2 regions of the Caulobacter sp. CCG-8 genome follow, and region 1 is predicted to be linked to the other one. Evidence: riboswitches for the same ligand, from Rfam matches in the RefSeq annotation. Region 1 holds a riboswitch; the other holds the start of a gene.
What was found. A riboswitch is a leader RNA that binds a small molecule or an ion and turns the genes downstream of it on or off. The one in region 1 is predicted to bind glycine.
Positions count from the first base shown of each region.

Region 2: another riboswitch for glycine. It lies ahead of gcvT (glycine cleavage system aminomethyltransferase GcvT); the one in region 1 lies ahead of WAE60_RS13710 (TonB-dependent receptor).

Region 1 is NZ_JBBEUD010000012.1:146,119-153,551, reverse strand. It holds gene purM (phosphoribosylformylglycinamidine cyclo-ligase) at 1-939, shown strand, start outside; gene purN (phosphoribosylglycinamide formyltransferase) at 944-1,519, shown strand; glycine riboswitch at 1,752-1,868, shown strand; gene WAE60_RS13710 (TonB-dependent receptor) at 2,152-4,548, shown strand; gene WAE60_RS13705 (dipeptidase) at 4,605-5,822, shown strand; gene WAE60_RS13700 (YoaK family protein) at 5,826-6,470, opposite strand; gene WAE60_RS13695 (hypothetical protein) at 6,467-7,433, opposite strand, start outside.
Region 2 is NZ_JBBEUD010000007.1:27,085-34,517, forward strand. It holds gene WAE60_RS08405 (rhodanese-like domain-containing protein) at 1-13, shown strand, start outside; gene rnhA (ribonuclease HI) at 119-568, opposite strand; gene thrB (homoserine kinase) at 565-1,527, opposite strand; gene WAE60_RS08420 (arginine--tRNA ligase) at 1,653-3,494, opposite strand; gene WAE60_RS08425 (hypothetical protein) at 3,491-4,198, opposite strand; gene ispH (4-hydroxy-3-methylbut-2-enyl diphosphate reductase) at 4,381-5,352, shown strand; glycine riboswitch at 5,515-5,606, shown strand; gene gcvT (glycine cleavage system aminomethyltransferase GcvT) at 5,746-6,873, shown strand; gene gcvH (glycine cleavage system protein GcvH) at 6,892-7,257, shown strand; gene gcvPA (aminomethyl-transferring glycine dehydrogenase subunit GcvPA) at 7,347-7,433, shown strand, end outside.

The DNA.
Region 1 (7,433 bases):
CTGGCCAAGGCCACCCGGCGCCCCGGCGCGGAGGCCGGACTGGGCGGTTTCGGCGCCCTGTTCGACCTCAAGGCCGCCGGCTACGAGGACCCGCTGCTGGTCTCCACCACCGACGGCGTCGGCACCAAGCTGCGCATCGCCATCGACACCGGCATGCACGCCACGGTCGGCATCGACCTGGTGGCCATGTGCGTCAACGACCTCTTGGCCCAGGGCGCCGAGCCGCTGCTGTTCCTCGACTACTTCGCCACGGGCAAGCTGGACGTGGCCACCGCCACCAGCGTGGTCGCCGGCATCGCCGAGGGCTGCAAGCTGGCCGGCTCGGCCCTGGTGGGCGGCGAGACCGCCGAGATGCCGGGCATGTATTCCGACGGCGAGTACGACCTGGCCGGCTTCTCGGTCGGGGCCGTAGAGCGCGACGGCGTGCTGCCCAAGCTGGACAAGCAGCGGGCCGGCGACCTGGTGATCGGCATCGGCTCGTCGGGTCCGCATTCCAACGGCTATTCGCTGGTGCGCCGCGTGGTCGAGCGCTCGGGCCTGGCCTGGGACGCCCCGGCCCCGTTCGCGGAAGGCAAGACGCTGGCCGAGGCCCTGATGGCCCCGACCCGCATCTATGTGAAGTCGATCCTGCCGCTCCTTCAGTCGGGACGCGTGAAAGGCGGCGCCCACATCACCGGCGGCGGCCTGATTGAGAACCCGCCGCGCTGCATCGCCGAGGGCCTGAAGGCCGAGTTCGACTGGAACGCCTGGCCCCTGCCCCCGGTCTTCGACTGGCTGCAGCGCGAGGGGGGCATCAGCGACCACGAACTGCGCCGCACCTTCAACTGCGGCGTCGGCTTCATCCTGGTGGTCGCCGCCTCGGACGCGGAACCCGTGCTGGCCGCCTTGCTGAACGCGGGCGAGGACGCCTTCATCTGCGGGCAGCTGGTCCAGGCCTAGCGTCATGAAGACCAAGGTCGCCGTCCTGATCTCGGGCCGGGGCTCCAACATGGAGGCCCTGGTCCGGGCCGCCCAGGACCCCGCCTGCCCGTTCGAGATCGCCCTGGTGCTCTCCAACAAGCCGGAAGCCGGCGGCCTGGTCACCGCCGCCGCCGCCGGGATCGAGGCCCTGGCCGTCGACCAGCGCGACTTCGGCAAGGACCGCGAGGCCCACGAGCGCGCCATCGACGCGGCCCTGCGCGAACGCGAGATCCAGGTCGTGGCCCTGGCCGGCTACATGCGCATCCTGACGCCGTTCCTGGTCGAGGCCTGGGAAGGCCGGATGCTGAACATCCACCCCTCCCTCCTGCCCGCCTATCCGGGCCTGGACACCCACGGCCGGGCCCTGGCGGCTGGCGAGGTCGAGGCCGGCTGCACGGTCCACCTGGTCACCGCCGGCGTCGACGAAGGCCCGGTCCTGGGCCAGGCCCGCGTGCCGATCCTGCCCGGCGACACCGAGCATATGCTGAGCGATCGTGTGCTGGAGCAGGAGCACCAGCTTTATCCGGCCACCCTGGCCGAGTTCGTCCGCGGGCTCTGACGCCCCGACTTGCACCAGGGCGAACTTTCGCCCCATGGGACGCCGGGAAAAGCAGCGTGGGCTGCGTCCCGCGGCGGCGCCCCGCGGCAAGCCGAGACGTCGGCGCTTCCCACAATTGACGCAAAGCCTGTTGCGGATCCTCCTGTCGGGGCTCTCGCGGGAGAGATCGGGCCCGGCCCGGCGCTGAAGGCGAAACCACCCCGGAAACGCTCAAGCAGAAGGACCGCGACGGCCTCGAAACGCTGGAAAGCAGGGCGTGTCTGCGTGCGCCCTCGCCGAAGGAGCAAGGCGATCCCCGTCCATGGGGTGGTCGCTGAATCTCTCAGGCGCCAAGGACAGCGGGGGTGCGGAAGGCGGGCCATGGCGGTCCGCCACGACACCTCTTGGCTGCCGATGACCTGAAACCCAGTCCTTGCGATCTCGTTCAGAAAGCTTCGTTCGACCGTCACACGAAGGCCTATGCGGTTTTCGTGAGATACCCATTTGATCTATAAATACTCGACATTTTCAATGTTTATAATTTATACATCAATGCGCATCCTCTGAACTTAAGTATATTTTGTCGTCGAAAGCAGCTTTTCTGAATTTACCGCGATAAACCAACCGTCGAGCTTGTCCCTAGTCAAAAATGATTGGGGATAGTCATGACGAACACGCGCCTTTCGCCGGCCTCGGGCCGGTTCCGAGCCCTGCTGCTCGCCGCTTCGATCCTGGGGGGCGCGACGCCCGCCCTGGCCCAGGAGACCGACAAGGCCTCGACCGTCGATGAACTGGTCGTCACCGGGGCCCGCGTTTCCGAAGCCAGCGTCGCCATCGGCACCGACCACGCCACGGCCACGGTGTCGATCACCCGCGAGGCGCTGCTGTCGGCCCCGGCCGGCATCACCGGCCTGAAGATGCTGGAGAGCCTGCCGGGCTTCAACGTCCAGGCCAACGACGCCCTGGGCATGTACGAGTTCGGCAATTCGGTCTCGGTGCGGGCCTTCAACTTCCAGCAGATCGGCTTCCTGCTCGACAACATCCCGATGGGCCGCAGCGACCAGTTCGGCGGCAGCCCGATCTATCGCTATGTCGACAACGAGAACCTGCTGCGCGTCACCGCCTCGGCCGGGGCCGGCGACGTCTCCCTGCCCAGCTACGCCTCGCTGGGCCCGATCGTCGACTACTTCACCCAGAAGCCGTCCGAGACCGCCGGCGGTTCGCTCAGCCAGACCCTGGGCAGCGACAGCCTGCGCCGCACCTTCCTGCGCCTGGAGACCGGCGAGCACGCCGGCTTCTCGGCCTATGTCTCGGGCTCGATCATCAAGGGCGACCTGTGGCGCGGCCCGGGCACGATCGATCGCAAGCACTACGAGGGCAAGATCAACTACGCCCTGCCCAACGGCGGGAACATCAGCTTCCAGACCGTGCACAACGACTATTTCGACTACGATAGCCCGTCGATCACCAAGGCCCAGTACGCCGGCACGGCGGGCGACGTGTTCGGCCGCAAGGGACGCAGCTTCGCCTATCTGGGCAATGTGCCGCTCTCGACGCCGTTCGGCACGGCGGCCACGGATTCCAGCCTGCCCCAGACCACGGCCGGGGTGCCCTACTCCAACGCCAACTACGCCCAGTACTACAAGTTCGCGGTCAACAGCCGGCAGGACCACCTCTACGGCCTGACCCTGAACACGCCGATCACCGACGCGATCGACGTCACCGCCACGGGCTATTACGAGGACAAGGAAGGCTACGGCGTCTCGCCCGAGGCCTACGCCACCTCGCTGGCCAGCTACAACGCCGAGCGGCTGATCGTGGCCGGCCTGACCGCGCCCAAGGGCCTGCAGTACGGCCTTTCGGGCATCGACGGCACCCGCAAGGGCGTGACCGGCAAGGTCGCCTGGCGCGCCGGCTTCAACAAGTTCGAGGCGGGCGTCTGGCTCGAGGACGACGACTATCACCGCACCCAGGCGCGCTACAACGTGCAGGACGGCAACCCGGACGGCGCGCCGCTGTTCAACGAGCCCGTCCACCTGCAGCGCAACTACGTCTCGACCCGCGAGACCACCCAGCTGTTCCTGAAGGACACGCTGAGCCTGGTCGACGACAAGCTGAAGGTCGAGCTGGGCTTCAAGGCCACCGACATCGACTACAAGATCACCGGCTATCGCAATCCGGGCGACTACATCGCCCAGCGCAAGCCGACCCTGACGGCCAAATGGAAGGACGATTTCCTGCCGCAGGTGGGCTTCGTCTACGACATCAACAGCCGCGACCAGATCTTCTCGTCCTATTCGGAGAACATGGCCCTGCCCCGCGGCGCCGACGACGTGTTCTCGGCCGCCAGCCCGACGGTGGTCGCGCCCAAGCCGGAGACCTCCAAGAACCTGGAACTGGGCTATCGCGCCAACCGCCAGACCTTCAACGCCTCGGTCGTGGCCTACAAGACGGAGTTCAAGAACCGCCTGCAGCAGTTCAACACCGAGGTGCCGGGCGGCGGCGGCACGATCGAGAGCTTCTACCAGAACGTCGGCGCGGTCGAAGCGCAGGGCGTGGAGTTCAGCGGCCAATGGAAGCCGGCGCTGCTGGACGGCAAGATCTTCTTCAACGCCAACGTCTCGTACAACAAGTCGGAGTTCCAGGACGACGTCCCGGGCTACCGCGCCAGCGCCACGGCCGCGCCGATCACCCTGCTGACCAAGGGCAAGTCGGTGCCCGACTTCCCCGAATGGCTGTTCCAGGGCGGGGTGACGGTCCAGCCGACCGACGGCGTGGTGTTCAACCTCTCGGCCCGCCACATCGACGACCGCTTCACCAACTTCGTCAACAACGAGACCACCGGCGGCTACACGATCTGGAACGCCTATCTGGACCTCGGCGACGGCTTCGGGGCCGGGCCGTTCGAGCAGGTCAAGGCGCGGGTCAATGTCGATAACATCTTCGACAAGGACTATCTGGGCACGATCAGCACCACGGTGAACACCCCGGCCAGCTTCCGGCCCGGCTCGCACCGCACGATCCAGTTCACCCTCTCCGCCGACTTCTAGGTCCACGCTCCGGCCAGCCTCGCGAGAGGCTGGCCGGACAGTTTTCGAGTGCTCGCATGACCCGTCCCCTGCTCCTGGCCGCCGTTTCGGCCCTTGCCTTCGCCACCGCCTCGCAAGCGGCCGAGACCGCCGCTTCGGCCCGCAAGATCCACGAGGGCCTGCTGACCCTCGACACCCACCTGGACACCCCGGCCAATTTCGGCCGGCCCGGCTGGGACATCCTCGACCGCCACGACGCGGCCAAGGACGGCTCGCAGATCGACTATCCGCGCATGGTCGAGGGCGGCCTCGACGGCGGCTTCTTCGCCATCTACACGCCCCAGGGGCCGCGCACGCCCGAGGCCACCCGGGCCGCCCGCGACGGCGCCCTGATCCGCGGCGTCGAGATCCGCGAGATGGTCGCCAAGCACGGCGACAAGTTCGGCCTGGCCCTGAAGGCCGACGACGCCGCCAGAATCGCCGCCCAGGGCAAGCGCGTGGTCTTCATGAGCGTCGAGAACAGCTATCCGATGGACGGCGACGTCACCCTGCTGTCCAGCTTCTATGCGATGGGCGTGCGGATCTCGGGCCTGGCGCACTTCAAGAACAACGACATGGCCGACAGCGCCACCGACAAGCCCGAATGGCATGGCCTGTCGCCGCTGGGGAAGTCGTTCGTGGCCGAGGCCAACCGGCTGGGCGTGGTGCTGGACGGCTCGCACTCGTCCGACGAGGTGCTGGACCAGCTGATCGCCCTGTCCAAGACCCCGGTGATCCTGACCCATTCCGGCTGCAAGGCGGTGTTCGACCATCCGCGCAACGTCGACGACGCCCGCATCAAGGCCCTGGCCGACAGCGGCGGCGTGATCCAGGTCGACGCCTATTCCAGCTACCTGATCGACACGCCCAAGAACCCCGAGCGCGAAGCCGCCATGGCCGCCCTGATGGCCAAGGTCGGTGCGCGCAACAAGATGACCGAGGAACAGCGCGCCGCCTTCATGGCCGAGCGCAACGCCATCGACGCCAAGTGGCCGGTGACCAAGGCGACCTTCCAGGACTTCATGAACCACCTCAACCACGCCCTGAAGGTGGCCGGGGTCGATCACGTGGGCATCGGCATCGATTTCGACGGCGGCGGCGGCGTGACCGGCCTGAACGACGCTTCCGACTACTGGAAGATCTCCCAGGCGCTGCTGGCCGAGGGCTACACCAAGGCCGACCTGGAGAAGATCTGGAGCGGCAACGTCCTGCGCCTGCTGCGCGCGGCCGAGGCGGCCAAGGCGCCGGCGGCCTAGGGCTCAGGCCGCCTGACGCTCCCGCCAGGCCTGGGCGGCGGCCAGGACCGCGATCAGCGCGGCCGCCGCCCACAGCGCCAGCACGCCCCAGCGCAGATAGGCGAACGCCCCCAGGGCACCGCCGCAGGCCAGGCCCAGCCACAGGCACGCGAACGGGACCCAGGCCCAGCGGTCGCCGCCGGTCAGGGCCGCGGCGATGCGCTGGCCGATCTTGACCAGAGTCCCGGTCATGTAGGTCAGGCCCAGGCCGACGTCGCCGTTGCGCTGGAACACCGCGTTCTCGGCCCCCATGGCCAGGACCACGGCCCCCGCGCCGGCCGGGCCGAAGTCCAGGCCGATCAGGCCGGCGCCGGTCGCCAGCAGGGCGGCCTCCAGGGCCAGGACCCAGGACCGGCGCCCCTCGCCCGCCGCCCGCGCGACCAGGGCCCCCAGCGTGGCTCCGACCACGAACAGGCCGATCAGCATCAGGGCGGTGCGCGCCATCGCCCAGTCGCCGGTCGCGATCCCCACGCCCAGCCGCGTGGAATTGCCGCTCATGAACGAGACGAAGAATCCGCCCAGCTTCAGGAAGCCGACGGCGTCGACATAGCCCGCCACGGCCGAAAGTCCGGCCGCCAGGGCGATCTCGCGACGGCGATAGTCCTTCATGAGCCCTCGCCCGCCTTGGCCATCAGCTCCAGCACCTTGCGGGCCTGGACAGAGGCGAGCCCCCCGTTGGGGTCGGCCGACATCGGCTTGAGCAGCGAGAAGGCGGTCTCGCTGTCGTCGGCCCGCAGGAAGGCGACCGCCGCCACGATCCGGATCTCGGCCACGTCCGGCGCCAAGGTCACGGCCCGCCGCAGCAGGGCCAGCCGTTCCGGCGAGGGCGTCTCGTCGGGCGACATCGTCTGGGCCAGCAGGAACAGGGTCTGGTAGTCGTTCGGCTCGGCAGCGTCGGCGCGGGTCAGGTAGGCGCGGGCCTCGGCCAGCAGCGGGGCGGCGTGCGCCATGTCGGCGGCGGCGCGATAGAGCTTGCTGGTCCCCATCAGCCGCAGGGCCTCCAGATTGCCCTCGTCCTCGTGGAGCAGCGTCTCGAGCAGGCGCTCGCCCTTGTCGCGGTCGCCCAGCGTGATCTCGGCCCGGGCCAGGGCCTGGCGGCTGTAGCGCTCGTCCGGCCGCTTGGCCGCCGCCTTGCGGATCCGCCGCAGCAGGTCGGTCCGGCCCCGATAGGGATCGGCCTTCAGCCGCTGGAGCTCCAGGATCAGGTCGTCGGCGCCCGCCGGCATCCGGCGGATCGTGACGGCGGGCGGCGGCCCCTGCGGGCGGGCCAGGGTCGTCATGACCGGTTGTCCGCGCAGGAAGGCCCGCAGGTCCGGCTCCAGCTTCCCGACCGGCCGCCCGAAGACCTCGCCCCAGGTGGCCTTCGGGTCGCGCGCGCCGGCCTCGAGACGATCCAGATAGGTCGCCAGCCGGGCCTTGCGGTCGGGATCGGCCCACAGGTAGCGCACCAGCAGCGCCGAGCGCGCGTCGTACCGGCCAGGATCGGTGCGGTCGCCGCCGGCCTCGGCGATCAGGCTGGGCATGCTGTCCAGGTCGCGCGCGATCCGGTCGTCGCCGAACAGCGCCGGCGTC
Region 2 (7,433 bases), on a different contig from region 1:
GCTGGCGGCGTAGTGACGGGGACACGCCCTCGCGGCGTGTCCCCAACGCCTGGCTCCGTGAATGCTGATGGGGACACGCCCAAGGGCATGTCCCCGACCGGACGTGTCCCCGGCCGGGCTAGGCCCGCTCGCCCAGGGCCTTCAGCATGCCCAGCCGGGCCAGTTCGTCGGCGCGTTCGTTGTGGACGTGGCCGGCGTGGCCCTTGACCCAGCGCCAGTCGACCTCATGGCGGGCCCGGGCGGTGTCCAGGCGCTGCCACAGGTCGACGTTCTTGACCGGGCTCTTGTCGGCGGTCTTCCAGCCCTTGGCCTTCCAGCCGTGGATCCACTGGGTGACGCCCTTCATCACGTACTGGCTGTCGGTGTGCAGCTCGGCCTTGGTCGGCTTGTTCAGCGCTTCCAGGGCCTGGATGGCGGCCATCAGTTCCATGCGGTTGTTGGTGGTCGCCAGCTCGCCGCCGCAGATTTCCTTCTTCTTGTCGCCGTACATCAAGAGCGCGCCCCAGCCGCCGGGGCCGGGATTCCCGCGGCAGGCGCCGTCGGTATAGATCACCAGCTTGGGGGTCACGCGCCGGCCCCGAACAGGCTGAGGCCCTCGCGGTGCACGGCCAGCTTGCGCTCGTATTCCAGCGGGTCCTTCGGCTTGACCATTGCCCCGGCCGGGGTCGCGCCCCAGTCGGCCAGGCGGGTCAGGAAGAAGCGCATGGCCGCGCCGCGCGCCAGGATCGGGATGGCGTCGCGCTCGGCCGGGCTCAGCGGCCGGCGGCGCTCGTAGCCGGCGATCAGGGCCCGGGCGGCGGTTATGTTGAAGCTGCCGTCGGACTCGAAGCACCAGGCGTTCAGGGTCACGGCGATGTCGTAGGCGAAGGCGTCGTCGCAGGCGAAGTAGAAGTCGATGGCCGCCGCGAACTTGCCGTCCGGCTTGAAGAAGACGTTGTCCGGGAAATAGTCGGCGTGGATCACGCCCGACGGCAGGCCGCGCGGCCACGACAGGGCCAGCTCGGCCAGGTCCTTGTCGATGGTCGCGGCCAGGCCGGGCTTGAGGCCCTCGGCGGCCTGGCGGTGCTTGGAGAACAGTGGGGCCCAGTGCGGCTGGCCCAGGTCGTTGGCGCGGCGGGCCGGATAGCCCTCGCCGGCCAGGTGCAGCCAGGCCAGGCCCTCGCCGGCCTCGCGGCAGTGGGCGATGGTCGGGCGGCGGGCCGACAGGCCGGGCAGGAACTCGACCAGGGCGGCGGGCTTGCCGCGGACGGTCTTCAGCGTGGCGCCCGAACGGTCGGCGATCGGCTTGGCGCTGGGATAGCCGCGGTCGGCCAGCCAGGTCAGCAGGTCCAGGAAATAGGGCAGGTCCTCCGGCTTGGCGCGTCGCTCGTAGACCGTGAGGATGAACCGGCCGGTCTCGGTCTCCAGCAGGAAGTTGGAGTTCTCCACCCCCTCGGCGATGCCCTTGAACGCCACGGCCTGACCCAGGTCGTAGTCGGCCAGGAAGGCGGCGAGTTCGTCGTCGGTGATGTCGGTGTAGACGGCCATGGCGCGGGGATGCGGGAGCGGGCGCTGGCGGTCAAGAGCGCGAAGGCCTGCTTTTCATCGGTCGTCCCCGAGAAAAGCTGAAGTCCGTCCGGGGCGCTCGAGGACTTCGAGCGCCCCGGCGGATCTTACATCCGTTCCGGAGCGTCGATGCCCAGCAGGTTCAGGGCCAGTTCCAGCTGCTTCAGCGTCGTCTCGGCCAGGGCCAGGCGCGAGGCCCGGATCGCCGGATCGTCGGCGCCGAGGATCGGGCAGGCGGCGTAGAACTTCGAGAAGGTCTGGGCCAGCTTGTAGGCGTGCTCGGCGATGAAGTTGGGGGCCTTCTTGTCGTAAGCCTCCGACAGGGCGCCTTCGAAGGCGTCCAGCAGCAGGGTCAGGTCACGCTCGGCCTGCTCGCCGACGATCACCGCCCCCGAGGACAGGCCCTGCTCGGCCGCCTTGCGCAGGATGCTCTTGATGCGGACCGACTGGTACAGCAGGTACGGGCCGGTCTTGCCCTCGAAGCTGGTGAAGCGGTCCAGGTCGAAGACGTAGGACGTGCCGCGGAAGTTCTGCAGGTCGGCGAACTTCAGGGCGGCCACGCCCACCTTGTGGGCGATGTCCTCGAAGGCTTCGTCCGACAGCTCGGCGCCCAGGCCGGCTTCGCGCAGGCGCTCGCGGGCCTTCTCGCGGGCCATCTCGATCAGGTCGTGCAGCTTGAGCACCCCGCCGGCGCGGGTCTTGAACGGCTTGCCGTCGCTGCCGTTCATGGTGCCGAAGCCGATATGCTCCAGACCGCCCGGCTCGGCGTAGCCGGCCAGGTAGGCGGCGCGGAACACCTGCTCGAAGTGGTCGGCCTGGCGCTGGTCCACGGCGTAGAGGATCAGGTGCGGGTCGAAGCTCTTGCGGCGGTCCAGGATCGTGGCCAGGTCGGTCGTGCCGTACATGGCCGAGCCTTCCGACGAGACGACCAGCAGCGGGTCGGGGCTCTCGACCTCGACCACCGAACCGTCGGGCAGCTTCTTCTTCTTGGTCTCGCCGGGACGGGCCACGCGGACGATCCGGGCGCCCTGGTCGTCGACCAGTAGGCCCTTGACCTCCAGCTGGCGGACCATTGGGGCGATCAGGTCCTGCACGTCGCTCTCGCCCTTCCACAGGTCGAAGTCGACGCCCAGGGCGTGGAATTCGCGCTCCAGGGCCACGCGGCTGATGTTGACGAAGTGACGCCACAGCAGGCGGTAGCCGAAGCGGCCGTTCTGCAGTTCGGCGGTGGCCTTGCGGGCCCGCTCCTTGAACTCGGGGTCTTCCTTCTGGCGCGCCGAGGCGGCCGGATAGATGCGGTCCAGGTCCTCCAGCGACACCCGCTGGGCGAACTCGGCCATCACCTTTTCCTCGTCGGCCTTGGAGAAGCCGCGCGGGGCCTCGACCAGGCGCTCGAGCAGGGCGCGGATGAAGGCGTCCTCCTCCATGATGGCGCTGATCAGCAGGCCCATCTGGAAGCCCCAGTCGCCGAAGTGGGCGTCGCCCACCACGTCGTCGCCGCGGAAGCGGTACAGGCGCTTGACCGACTCGCCGATGATCGAGGCGCGCAGGTGGCCCACGTGCATCGGCTTGGCCACGTTCGGGCCGGCGTAGTCGACCAGCACCCGGCGCGGATTGGCCAGGGGCTCGGCCCCGGCGCGCGGGTCGGCGGCGATCTCGTTGGCGCGGGCGGCCAGGGCGTCGTCGCTGACGCGCATGTTGATGAAGCCGACGCCGGCGATCTCGACGGAGGCCAGGCGCGGGTCGGTCTTCAGGATGTCGACGACCTGCACGGCGATCTCGCGCGGATTGCGCTTGGCGCTCTTGGCGGCCGCCAGGGCCCCGTTGCATTGGAAGTCGGCCAGGTCGGGCCGGTCGGACGCGGTGACGCGACCGAAGTCGGGGGACAGTCCGGCGGCCTGGAAGGCGGCCGCGGCCGCCTCGCTCAGGGACCGCTTCAAATCACTCATGGCTTGGGCGTGTTTCCGGTTTGGGTCTGGGCCTGCTGGGTCTGGCCGGCGTTGACGCGGAAGCGCTTGCCGTCACGGTTGAAGGCGGCCATTTCCGGGGTCACGTCGAAGCCGATCAGGACCTCGAAATTGCCGCCGCTGACCTTTTCGTCAGCGCGCGGGATGGTGATGGTGTTCAGGGTCTGGTTCACATAGACGCGATCCTGGCCCGGCGCGAACTTCACCGGCAGGTCGAAATATTCCTTGGCCAGGACGCTCTTGTTGCGCTCGGTCACCGCGACCCAATAGCGATAGGTCTTCTGGTCGCTGGTCGCCTGGGGACCGCGCCCCATCTCGAACAGCATCTGGACCTGCATCTTGATCGGGTCGTTGCTCTTGTAGGCGCAGCCCGAGGACAGGCCCTGGATCTCGCCGGTGTACATCGCCTGGGCGGCCGATTCCTTGCCGTCCTTGAACTCGACATAGCGGCTGGCGTCGTACAGCACCTTCACATAGGGGCACGGGCCGGCGTTGCGCAGCTGGGCCAGCGGGGCCTTGGGCTGGTTCCACTCGTCGTCGCGCTTCTTCTTCTTGGCGGCCTGGTCGTCGTCGCCGCCTTGACCGCCGCCGGGACGCCCGCCCTGCTGGGCGTGAACGGTCGTCGCCGTCGCGGCGATCGAGAGGGCCATCAGGGCGCTGAGGGCGACGGAAAGGTTGCGGCGCATGAAACGTCCGGTTCGAGAAGGAAAGCTTGAGCGGGAAATCCCCGCCAGCGTCATGGAGCCTGATAAAGGCATATGCGTGACGTCGCAATGTACAGCAGGTTTCAACAGGATGCGGCGGACTTTTCGTCCAGGGGGCGGCCGGACGCTGGCGCGGGGGGCTCGGAACCCTTAGGTTCGGCGCCATGAACGCCCACTCGCCCATCTCCAGCCCCGGCCGCCGCGAACTCAGCGTGGTGCTGGCCAGTCCGCGCGGCTTCTGCGCCGGCGTCGACCGGGCGATCCAGATCGTCGAGCGGACGATCCAGAAGTTCGGCGCGCCGGTCTATGTGCGCCACGAGATCGTCCACAACCGCCACGTCGTCGACCGGCTGAAGGCCCTGGGCGCGGTGTTCATCGAGGAACTGGACGAGGCGCCGGACGATCGTCCGGTGGTGTTCTCGGCCCACGGCGTGCCCAAGACGGTGCCGGCCGCGGCCAAGGCCCGCGAGATGGTCTATCTGGACGCCACCTGCCCGCTGGTCTCCAAGGTCCACGTCGAGGCCCAGAAGCATTTCGACGCCGGGCGCGAGATCGTGCTGATCGGCCACGCCGGCCACCCCGAGGTGGTCGGCACCATGGGCCAGCTGCCCGAGGGGACCGTGACCCTGATCGAGGACATCGACGACGCCCGCGCCTGGGTCCCCAAGGACCCGGCCAACGTCGCCTTCCTCACCCAGACCACCCTGTCGGTCGACGACACCGCCGAGATGGTCGACCTGCTCAAGCAGCGCTTCCCGGGCATCGCCGCCCCGCACAAGGAAGACATCTGCTACGCCACCACCAACCGCCAGGAGGCGGTGAAGCTGCTGGCCGGCGCCTCGGAGCTGATCCTGGTGGTCGGCTCGCGGAACTCGTCCAATTCGGTGCGGCTGATGGAAGTCGGCAAGCGGGCCGGCGCCCGGGACGCCCGGCTGATCGACGACGCCCGCGGCATCGACTGGTCGTGGTTCGAGGGCGTGTCCCGCGTGGGCCTCACCGCCGGCGCCTCGGCGCCCGAGGACCTGGTCCAGGGCGTGATCGAGGCCCTGGCCACGCGCTACGACGTCACCGTCGAGGAACTGGTCGAGGCCCGCGAGACGGTGACCTTCAAACTGCCGCGCCTGCTGACGGCCTGAGGGCGTTTCCACCCGTTCTATTTTAGATCGTCATCCTCGGAACAAGTCCGAGGATGACGGTTGAAAGATCAGGGGCGCCGCGATCGACGTTGGCGACAAGCTATAGGCGACACCCCCGCGCCTTCCCCGTTGACTCCGCCCGCACCGTCGCCCAAACACGCCTCGACCCTCGCGGGAGACGTCGGGATTCTCGTCCCGAGGCCGAAGGCGCAACCGCCCCGGAAACGCTCAGGCAAAAGGACCGCGCGGGTTTAGGAACGCTGGAAAGAGGCAGTCGGAAACGGCTGCCCGCCGAAGGAGCAAGGTTCAGCTGGCTGGACCGGAATCTCTCAGGTCAAAGGGACAGCGGGGGCGAGACCACCTGGCGAGAGCCGGGCGGCGTCGCCGACCCCGATTGGAGCCCAAAGCGTGTCCGAGCAAGACCTCAAGAAGACCCCGCTGTACGACGCGCACGTCGCCGCCGGCGCCCGCATGGTGCCGTTCGCCGGCTACCACATGCCCGTGCAGTACAAGGACGGGGTGCTGAAGGAGCACCTGTGGACCCGCGAGCACGCGGGCCTGTTCGACGTCTCGCACATGGGCCAGGCCCGGCTGCGCGGCGCTGATCCCGCCAAGAGCTTCGAGAAGCTGGTCTCGGCCGACTACCAGGGCCTCAAGCCCGGCAAGCAGCGCTACGCCGTGCTGCTGAACGCCGAGGGCGGGGTGATCGACGACCTGATGACCGCCCGCCCCGACGACGACGGCCTGTTCATCGTCGTCAACGGCGCCTGCAAGGACAACGACTACGCGATCATCGCCGAAGCCCTGAAGGGCGAAGCGACCGTCCAGCGCCTGGAAGACCGCGCCCTGCTGGCCCTGCAGGGCCCCGAGGCCGCCGCCGTCCTGGCCGCCCATATCCCCGAGGCCGCCGGCATGGTGTTCATGGACAGCGCCGCCGTGACCGCCTTCGGGACCGACGTCCTGATCTCGCGCTCGGGCTACACCGGCGAGGACGGCTACGAGATCTCGGTCCCCGCGACCGAAGCCGCGCGCATCTGGAACACCCTGCTGGAGGACGAGCGCGTCAAGGCCATCGGTCTGGGCGCCCGCGACAGCCTGCGCCTGGAGGCCGGCCTGCCGCTGTACGGCCACGACATGGACGAGACCGTCTCGCCGATCGAGGCCGGCATGCCGTTCGCCGTCGGCAAGAGCCGCCGCGAGGCCGGCGACTATCTCGGCGCCGACCGCATCGCTAAGGAGTTGGCCGGCGACCTCAAGCGCGTGCGCGTCAATCTGAAGGTGCTGGAAGGCGCCCCGGCCCGCGAAGGCGCCGAGATCGCCGACGCCGACGGCAACGTCATCGGCAAGGTCACCAGCGGCGGCTTCGGCCCCAGCTACGGCGGCGCCATCGCCATCGGCTTCGTGCCCCCGCAATTCGCGGTTCTCGGCGACAAGCTGAAAGTCATCGTCCGGGGCAAGCCGGCGGCCGCCGAGGTCGTCGCCAGCCCGTTCGTCCCCACCCGCTACGTGCGCAAACTTTAAGTCAAAAGGGCCAAGACCATGAAGTTCACCAAGGACCACGAGTGGGTCGAAGTCGCCGGCGACATCGCCACCGTCGGCATCACCGCCTACGCCGCCGAGCAGCTGGGCGACGTGGTGTTCGTCGAGGTGCCGGAAGTCGGCAAGACCGTGAAGCAGGGCGACCAGCTGGCGGTGGTCGAGAGCGTCAAGGCCGCCTCGGACGTCTACGCCCCGGTGTCGGGCGAGGTGGTCGAGGCCAACGAGACGCTGAGCGACAGCCCCGAGACCGTCAACGCCCTGCCGGAAGCCGGCGGCTGGTTCGCCAAGGTCAAGCTCAGCAACGCCGCCGAGCTGGACGCCCTGATGGACCGCGACGCGTACGAAGCCTTCCTCGGCACGCTCTAATAACTCCGCGCATCCCCGCGAAAGCGGGGATCCATGCGGCCTCCTCAGCTTAGGTCCCCGCTTTCGCGGGGATGAGCGGAATCAAGATCATGCGCTACCTCCCCCTCACACCCGAAGATCGCGCCGACATGCTCGGCGTCATCGGCGCGGAGTCGATCGACGAGCTGTTCGTCGAC